Regions from separate parts of the Azospirillum sp. INR13 genome, predicted to be linked through region 2. Evidence: riboswitches for the same ligand, from Rfam matches in the RefSeq annotation. Region 2 holds a riboswitch; the other holds the start of a gene.
The links. A riboswitch is a leader RNA that binds a small molecule or an ion and turns the genes downstream of it on or off. The one in region 2 is predicted to bind thiamine pyrophosphate.
Positions count from the first base shown of each region.

Region 1: linked by a shared signal. The riboswitch ahead of thiC (phosphomethylpyrimidine synthase ThiC) and the one ahead of F1643_RS07495 (ABC transporter substrate-binding protein) in region 2 are both predicted to bind thiamine pyrophosphate.

Region 1 covers NZ_VUOI01000025.1:1,894-6,683, reverse strand. Annotated here, with positions in the region: gene argB (acetylglutamate kinase) at 1-868, shown strand, start outside; gene F1643_RS16605 (hypothetical protein) at 888-1,187, shown strand; gene F1643_RS16600 (magnesium transporter CorA family protein) at 1,230-2,213, shown strand; TPP riboswitch at 2,306-2,439, shown strand; gene thiC (phosphomethylpyrimidine synthase ThiC) at 2,560-4,317, shown strand; gene greB (transcription elongation factor GreB) at 4,428-4,790, opposite strand, start outside.
Region 2 covers NZ_VUOI01000006.1:146,375-151,164, forward strand. Annotated here, with positions in the region: gene F1643_RS07480 (ABC transporter permease) at 1-838, opposite strand, end outside; gene F1643_RS07485 (ferredoxin) at 1,026-1,358, shown strand; gene F1643_RS07490 (DMT family transporter) at 1,600-2,514, shown strand; TPP riboswitch at 2,548-2,662, shown strand; gene F1643_RS07495 (ABC transporter substrate-binding protein) at 2,733-3,869, shown strand; gene F1643_RS07500 (branched-chain amino acid ABC transporter permease) at 3,874-4,746, shown strand.

The DNA of each region.
Region 1 (4,790 bases), on a different contig from region 2:
CAAGGCCCGTACCCTGTCCGAAGCGCTGCCCTACATGCGCCGCTATGCCGGGAGCACCTTCGTCATCAAGTACGGCGGCCACGCCATGGGCGACGCCAGCCTGGCGGAGCTGTTCGCGCGCGACATCGTCCTGCTGAAGCAGGTCGGCATCAACCCGGTGGTCGTCCACGGCGGCGGCCCGCAGATCGGCCAGATGCTGGAGCGGCTGAAGATCAAGTCCAGCTTCATCGACGGCCTGCGCGTCACCGACAAGGAGACGGTCGAGGTGGTCGAGATGGTGCTGGCCGGCTCCATCAACAAGCAGATCGTCGCCGCCATCAACGGCGCCGGCGGCCGTGCCGTCGGCCTGTCGGGCAAGGACAGCAACCTGATCACCGCCCGCCGTCTGGAGCGCGTGCAGCGCGACCCCGACAGCAACATCGAGCGGGTGCTGGACCTCGGCTTCGTCGGCGAGCCGTACAAGGTCAACCCGCAGATCCTGCATGCTTTGGCGCAGTCGGACATCATCCCGGTGATCGCACCGGTCGGCTTCGACGTCAATGGCGACACCTACAACATCAACGCCGACACGGCGGCCGGTGCGGTCGCGGCGGCGGTGAAGGCGGCGCGCTTCTTCCTGCTGACGGACGTCGCCGGCGTCCTCGACAAGGAAAAGAAGCTGATCGAGAAGATGTCGCTGGAGGATGCCCACAAGGCCATCGCCGACGGCACCGCGTCCGGCGGCATGATCCCGAAGATCGAGACCTGCATCGGCGCGGTGGAGCAGGGAGTCGACGCCGCTGTTATCCTGGATGGCCGCGTGCCGCATGCGCTGCTGCTGGAGATCTTCACCGAAGGGGGCGCCGGCACCCTGATCGGCAAGGCCTGACGCTGTTCAAGGGGGGGCGATGACCGACCTGCGCAAGGACCTGCTCCGCCAGATGAAGGCCATCCGCGACCGGATGGACCCGAAGCTGGTGGAGCGCGCCAAATTGGCGGCGTTGGGCAAGGTCCCCTACGACAGCGACTCCGCCAAGGAGGCGGTCGGCCATTTCCTGGATGCCAAGCGGGATGGCGGTGCCTTCCGCCGCAAGCTGGAACAGGCGCTGAAGGCGGAGGGGGAGACGCTGGACCTCGGCACCGAGGCGAAGTCACCCCCGCCGGTTAAACCGCCCGAGAAGCCAAGACGCGGCGGCCGGATGACGTAGGCGCTCCACCCGCCGTCTCGAACCCACGCAAGGAGCACAGCCTTGCTGCATGTCTTCGTCAATGACGGCGGTCTGCTGCGCTGGGCCAGGGAGGCCGCGGACGAGGTGGGGCCGCTGCCGGAGGCTACCGTCTGGCTGGATCTGATCAACCCGACCGCCGAGGACTTGGCGCGGGCGGAGGCGCTGATCGGCACCAGCCTGCCCACCCGCGAGCAGATGGCGGAGATCGAGGAGTCGAGCCGCCTGCGTATCGCCGGTGGTGCCCTGACCATGACCGTCACCGCCCTGGTCTGGGCCGACACCGACGAGCCGCGCATCGCCACCGTCAGCTTCGTGCTGGCCGGGCGCCGGCTGGTCACCATCCACGACATCGATCCGCAGGCACTGCTTGCCTTCCGCCGCCGCGCCACCCATGGGCAGGTGTCCGCCACCCGTGGCGAACTGGTTCTGGCGGCGCTGGTGGACGGGATGGTCGACCGCACCTCCGCCGTTCTGCGGCGGACCGGGGTGGAGCTGGACGTGCTGAACCGCCGCTTCTTCCGCGGGCGCAAGCTGCGCTCGCGCGGCGAAACGCTGGACGATGCCCAGACGCTCAAGCGCATCGGCCATGCCGGCCACCTGATCGGCAAGGCCCGCATCAGCCTGGCCAGCCTGTCGCGCATGACCGATTTCCTGGCGCGCGGCGACGGCTGGAACCCTGGCAAGGCGACGCGGCGCTGGGCCAAGACGACGCTGCAGGATCTGCGGGGGCTCGACCAGTATGCCCGTTTCCTGTCGGGAAAGGTCGCGTTGGCGCTGGACACGGCGCTGGGCCAGATCAACGTGGAGCAGAACGAGATCGTCAAGATCGTCTCGGTCCTGACGGTCCTGCTGTTTCCGCCGACCCTGGTCGCCAGCATCGGCGGCATGAACTTCGAGGAGATGCCGGGAACCGACTCGCTTTTCGGCTATCCCAGCGCCCTGGGGCTGATGCTGCTGTCGGCGCTGCTGCCGATGATCTATGTCCGTCTGAAACGTTGGATGTGACGCTGCATCCATACAGAACGGCTTGACAGTACGAACTGCTGATCGTCCGCGGTTCTTTCCTTTTGACAGGGTCCGTCCGTCCCGGCAGGATGGGCGCATTCCAGGGGGGTCCCGACAGGGGGCTGAGATACCAACGGCCGGACGGCGCCAAGCGTCTCCGGCAGCGTGGTGACCCTTCGAACCTGATCCGGGTCATACCGGCGAAGGGAGGGACCTCGTGACGGGCCGCAAAGGCCCCCGTCCGGCCGTAGCGACGCCCGCCATATCGGGAAACGGCCCGCACGAAGACACCGCACCTCCGTCCGCAGTCCCGGGTTTGTCCGCCCAACTCCGACGGAGAAACCCAATGCCTAAGGACCTCAACGAATCCGCCATCCGCATTTCGACCGGCCCGCTGCCGTCGTCGCGGAAAATCCATGTGCCGGGCACGCGTTTTCCCGACCTGCGCGTCGCCATGCGCGAGATCGCGCTGTCGGGCGGCGAGCCGCCGCTGACCGTCTTTGACGCCTCCGGACCCTACACCGACGAGGCCGTGGCGATCGACGTGCGGGCCGGTCTGGCCAAGCACCGCCGCGACTGGATCCTGGCCCGGGGCGATGTGGAGACCACCGACAGCGGCGTGCTGCGCGCCAAGGGTGGCGGGGCCGTCACGCAGATGGCCTATGCCCGCGCCGGCATCGTCACCGCGGAGATGGAATACATCGCCGTTCGCGAGAATATCGGCCGCGCTGCGGCGCTGGAATCAGTCCGAGACGGCGAGGATTTCGGAGCCGGGATTCCCGACTTCATCACCCCGGAATTCGTTCGCGACGAGGTGGCGCGCGGGCGGGCGATCATCCCCTCCAACGTCAACCACTCCGAGTCGGAGCCGATGATCATCGGCCGGAACTTCCTGACCAAGATCAACGCCAACATCGGCAACTCCGCCGTGACCTCCTCGATCGAGGAGGAGGTGGAGAAGATGGTCTGGGCGATCCGCTGGGGAGCGGACACGGTGATGGACCTGTCCACCGGTGCCGACATCCACCAGACCCGCGAATGGATCCTGCGCAACTCCCCGGTTCCCATCGGGACGGTGCCGATCTATCAGGCTCTTGAGAAGGTGAAAGGCAGGGCCGAGGACCTGACCTGGGAACTGTTCCGCGACACGTTGATCGAACAGGCGGAGCAGGGCGTCGATTACTTCACCATCCATGCCGGCCTGCGGCTGGCCCATATTCCGCTGACTGCCAAGCGGGTGACCGGCATCGTTTCGCGCGGCGGCTCGATCATCGCCAAATGGTGCCTGGCGCATCACCGCGAGAGTTTCCTCTACGATCATTTCGCCGACATCGTCGAAATCTGCCGCACGTATGACGTGGCCCTGTCGATGGGCGACGGGTTGCGGCCGGGCAGTCAGGCCGACGCCAACGATGCCGCTCAGTTCGCCGAGCTGGAGACCCTGGGCGAACTGACCAAGATCGCCTGGGCGCGTGACGTGCAGGTGATGATCGAAGGGCCGGGCCATGTGCCCATGCACAAGATCAAGCACAATGTGGAGAAGCAACTGGCTCTGTGCGGCGAGGCGCCCTTCTACACGCTGGGGCCGCTGGTGACCGACATCGCACCGGGCTACGACCACATCACCAGCGCCATCGGTGCGGCGATGATCGGCTGGTTCGGCACGGCGATGCTCTGCTACGTCACGCCGAAGGAGCATCTGGGCCTGCCCGACCGTGACGACGTGAAGGCCGGCGTCATCGCCTACAAGATTGCCGCCCATGCCGCCGACCTCGCCAAGGGCCACCCGGCGGCGCGACTGCGCGACGACGCCATGTCTCGGGCCCGATTCTCCTTCCGCTGGCGCGACCAGTTCGCCCTGTCGCTCGATCCCGAGACGGCGATGGCCTACCACGACGAGACCCTGCCGGCCGAAGGGGCCAAGACCGCGCATTTCTGTTCGATGTGCGGACCGAAATTCTGTTCGATGAAGATCACGCAGGAAATCCGCGACGCCGCGGAGTCTGGCATGGCCGAGATGTCGCAGAAGTTCCGCGAGGTCGGGCGGGGAGATTTACCAGCCGGCGGAGTGAGTGAAGTCTCGGCAGTGATGCCCCCTCCCTAACCCTCCCCTCTTCGAGGGAGAGGGGGCCGCCGCCGTACTCAGGCAAAGCTCCTACCCCCTCTCCTGCCGAAGGCGGGAGAGGGATGGGGAGTGGGCATCAACGCCCCCACTCACCCCGCATACCTGATCTCCAGCACCTCCACCTGCTCCATCCCTGCCGGGGTGCGGACATCCACCAGATCGCCTTCGCGGGCTTTCAGCAGCGCGCGGGCGATGGGGGAAATCCAGCTGACATGACCGCGGTCGGGATCGACCTCGTCGGCGCCGACTATCGTGATCGTGTTCTCGGATCCGTCCTCGCGGGCATAGGTGACGGTGGCTCCGAAGAAGACCTGTTCGCGGTTCTTCTGGTCCTGTGGATTGACCACCACCGCCGATTCCAAGCGCTTGTTCAGGAAGCGGATGCGACGGTCGATCTCGCGCAGGCGTTTCTTGCCATAGAGATAATCGCCGTTCTCCGACCGGTCGCCGTT
Region 2 (4,790 bases):
CCAGGATCTCGTTCACGCCCACGAAGCCGGCCAGGGCGCCGGAGATCAGCATGGCGACGATGATGTTCCGCGCAGGGGAGATACCGGCATAGACCGCCGCCCGCTCGTTCCGGCCCACCGTGCGCAGCTCGTAGCCCCAGCGGGTCCGGCGCAGGAACAGGTGGTACAGGACGCAGCAGGCCAGCGCCCACAGGAAGGACAGGTTCAGCGGCGAGGCCGGAATCGCGATACCGAGCCAGCCCAGCGCCCGGTCCATCGACGGCAGCCAGACGCCGGGATCGAACTCGCGGGTTTCCGGCGACTGGCTGCCGGGGCGGATCAGCACGTCCACCAGCAGCCAGGTCATGATCGACGCGGCGATGAAGTTGAACATGATCGTCGTGATGACGATGTGGCTGCCGCGCTTGGCCTGCAGCCAGGCCGGGATGAAGGCCCAGGCGGCGCCGAACAGGGCCGACGCCAGGATCGCCAGCAGCGCCACCACCGGCCAGGGCCAGCCGGTCAGCGCCAGCGCCACCAGCCCGGCGCCGAGCCCGCCCAGATAGGCCTGCCCCTCGCCCCCGATGTTGAACAGCCCGCAATGGAAGGCGATGGCCACCGCCAGCCCGGTGAAGATGTAGCTGGTGGTGTAGTAGAGGGTGTAGCCGATGGCCTCCGGATATCCCAGAGCCTCCGTCACCAGCAGCGACAGCACGTCCACCGGGTTCTCGCCGATCACCAGGATCACCAGCCCCGACAGCACGAAAGCCGCGACGAGGTTGAGTACCGGCAGCAGCGCATACCCGACCCAGCCCGGCACGACGCCCGGCTGACCCTTCCCCGACCCGCTCAGCAGCACCGGCGTCTCCTGGATTGCCCCTTGCCGGGGATTCTTAACCGGCAACCCCGCCGCTGACCAAGGATTTCGTCACGCGGAAAAAACCAAGAGGTCCTGAGACTTGGAAGCGTCACAAAAGTCTTGCCGCAGCGCAGCATTCTGGCATGCTTTTTACCCATATGAAAATTATGGTTATGGAGCATGCCCGATGCCGCTCGACCTGCCGCAGACCTTCCGCCATCACGTCTTCTGCTGCGCCCAGCAGCGCCCGCCCGGCCATCCGCGCGGCAGCTGCGCCGCCAAGGGTGCGCATCCGCTGTGGCAGCGCCTGGACCAGAAGATTCAGGGCAAGGGGCTCGCCGATGTCGGCATGGCGCTGACGGGCTGCCTCGGCTTCTGCTCCGCCGGGCCGCTGATGGTGGTGTATCCTGAAGGCATTTGGTACCGGCCGGAAACACCGGAGGACATCGACGAGATCGTCGAGTCGCATTTGGTGAAGGATGTGCCGGTGGAGCGGCTGGTGATGGTGTTGACGCGGTGAGGGGTGGGCTGACGGTGCCCCCACCCCAACCCTCCCCCGCAGGGCGGGGGAGGGGGCAGTGCTTGTTTTGAAAGGTGGCGGCAGTCCCTCCCCCGCCCAGCGGGGGAGGATAGGTGGAGGCAATCGAAGCCCACACTTCTAAAACCCCACGCCTACCAGACCTGCGGTTGCGGCATTGGGACGCGGGCGAATTTGCCCATAATGTGGGCAGCCCCCGCCATTGCCCGCCCGAACCGACCCCATGACCGACGCCGAGACCGCCGACCTGCTGCCTGCCGAGGCCGATTCGGTTCCCTATGCCGTCGGCTGCTTCCTCGGCGCGATCCTGCTGTTCGCGGCGATGGACACGCTGATCAAGTTCCTGACAGCCGACTACCCGGTGCCGCAGCTGATGTTCGTGCGCTCCCTGGTCGCCTTCCTGCTGGTGGGCGGCTACACGCTGTGGCGGGGCGGCGGGATCGCGGCGATGCGGACGCGGCGGCCCTGGGGGCATGTCTGGCGGGCCTTCGCCGGGCTGATCTCCATGGGGTGCTTCTTCTATGCGTTCCGGGAATTGCCGCTGGCCGACGTCTATGTGCTGAGCTTCGCCGGGCCGCTGTTCATCACCGCTCTGTCCGCTCCGCTGCTGGGGGAGCCGGTGGGCTGGCGGCGCTGGGCCGCGGTGGTGGTCGGGTTCGGCGGCGTGGTGGTGATGGCGCAGCCGTCGGCCGGGGCGCCGCTGGTGCCTGTGCTGGTCGGGCTGTGCGCCGCCCTGTTCTATGCGCTGGCCGCTCTCGCCGTGCGCGGGTTGTCGCGGACGGAGACCAGCGCGTCCATCGTGCTCTATCTGCTGCTGACGACGACGGTGGTCAGCGGCGCGCTGACCATTCCCGTCTGGACCGCGCCGACCGCCTACGCGTTGGGGCTGATGGCGCTGGTCGGCGCAATCGGCGCCGGGGCGCAGGTGCTGCTCACCCAGGCCTTCCGCCGTGCGCCACCGGCCGTGGTGGCGCCCTTCGAATATACCGGCATGGTCTGGGCCAGTCTGTTCGGCTGGATGGTGTTCGGCGACCTGCCGACCGCGCCGGTATTGCTTGGCGCCATGGTCATCATCGGCAGCGGGCTCTACATCCTGCATCGTGAAACCGCGGTGGCGCGCCGCCGGCTGGGTTCTTGACAGGACAGGCCCGGCGGCGACACTCTCGCCGCCTGTTCACGGCTGGGGTGCCCGTGCGGATGCCGGATCGGCGGATGCGCGGGCTGAGACAACACCCATCGAACCTGATCCGGGTCATGCCGGCGAAGGGAGCCGACCGGAACCCGACGGATCGCCTGCAAATGCTCCGTCCCCTCCGCGTCGCTCCGCTTGCCGGCGCGTGTGGAAGGAGTTTGGTCATGCGGCGCGCGCTTTCCCTCCTGATCGGCCTGCTGGCCGCATCGTCCTGTCTGTCGTCCGCCGCGCGGGCCGACGACACGCTGTCGTTTCCGGTGCTGGTGCCGCTGACCGGCTTCCTGTCGCTGGAGGGAACCAGCCAGCGCAACGGTGCGGTCCTGGCGCTGAAGCAGACGCCGGCCGGCATCGCCATCGCGTCGGAGGTCGTCGACACCGGCACCTCGCCCGAGGCGGCGGTGACGGCGCTGGAGCGCGCCGCCGGCAGCGGCACGGTCGGGGCGGTCGCCGCCAGCATGCTCGGCACCCAGATGCTGGCGATGCTGCCGCTGGCGCAGGAACTGAAGCTGCCGCTGGTCACCGTGTCGGGCACCGCGTCGATCACCGAGCAGAGCAACCCCTGGGTCTTCCGCTTCTTCCCCGGCGATGCCGTGACCAAGGCCGCCCACGCCCGCTATGTGGTGGAGGAGCTGGGCAAGCGGCAGCCGGCCGTCATCTACCAGACCACCGCCTACGGGCAGAGCGGCAAGACGCATCTCGACGCCGCCTTCAAGGCACTGGGCGTCACGCCCGTCTTCGAGGAGGGGGTGGACCCCGCCGCCAAGGATCTGCTGCCGGTGTTGACCAAGGCACTGGCCGCCAAGCCCGACGTGCTGATGCTGCATCTGCACTCCGGCCCGACCGCGCTGCTGCTGCGGCAGGCGGCGTCCAGCGGGGTGGCGGTGCCCATCGTCGCCGGCTCCGCCATGCATCAACCGAGCACCGCGGCCCTGCTGGAGCCGGCGGAGCTGAAGGGCGTCTGTGCCGAGACCGCGGCCTCGCCCATCTCGGGCGGTACGCCGGAGGTCAAGGCCTTCACCGACGCCTACCGCGCCGCCTTCGGCAAGGAGCCGGATGCCTTCGCACTCGGCCAGTATGACGGCATGACCATGGTGCTGGAAGCGGTGAAGGCCGGCGCCCGGACGCCGGATGCCATCGCCAAGGCTCTTTCGTCGGAGACCTTCAAGGGCCTCGCCATGACCTACAAATCCGATGGCAAGGGCAACATGGCCCATTCCGCCGTCATCGTCTGCTATGACGGGACCAGCCGCGTGCCGGTGCTGGCGAAGCGGTACGACGACCCCGCGCTCGCGGCGAAGTGAGCGGATGGCGGCGCTTCAACTGCTGGTCAACGGGGTGGCGCTTGGGGCGGCCTATGCGCTGGTGGCGCTGGGATTCGTGCTGGTCCTGAACGCCACCTCGGCGGTGAATTTCGCCCAGGGCGATCTGGTCATGGCCGGCGGGCTGCTGGCGGTGGCGCTGGCACCGCTGATCCCGCTGCCGGGCATCGCCCTGCTGCCGGTGGTGCTGGCGCTGATGGCGGGGTTGGGCCTGCTGCTGGCCCTGATGGCCTATCTGCCCCTGCGTCGCCGGCCGCCGGTGTCGGTCTTCATCAGCACCATCGCCATCGGCATCATACTGCAGAACGGCGCCGCGATCCTGTTCGGGCCGGAGCCGCGCGCCGCACCGCCGCTGTTCGGCGACGACACGCTTTACATAGGCGGGCTGGCGGTTCCCGAGCAGTCGCTCGCCATCGTCGCGGTGGCGGCGCTGCTGATCGGCGCGCAGCAATGGGTGTTCGCCCGCACGCAGCTGGGATGCCGGCTGCGCGCAACGGCACAGGACCCGGAGATGGCGCGGGCCTGCGGCGTGCCGGTCACCGCGATGATCCTGGTGACCTTCGCCATCGGGTCCGCCTGTGCCGGGGCGGCGGGGCTGCTGCTTGCCAACCGCTATTTCGTCACGCCGACCGCGGGCGGCGACCTGATTTTGAAGGCCTACATCGCGGTAACCATCGGGGGCTGGGGGTCGGTGCCGGGGGCTGTGGTGGGGGCGCTGCTGATCGCTCTGTTCGAGGTGGGGGTGTCGTCGGTGCTGTCTTACCCGGTGGCGCTGGGATCGCTGTACCTGACGCTGCTGGCGATCCTGGTGTTGCGGCCGCAAGGCCTGTTCGGCGAAGCGGTGCGGCGCCGTGGCTGAGCGATCCTCGCCAGGCGTCCCGTCACCGCAACCCTCTCCCCTTG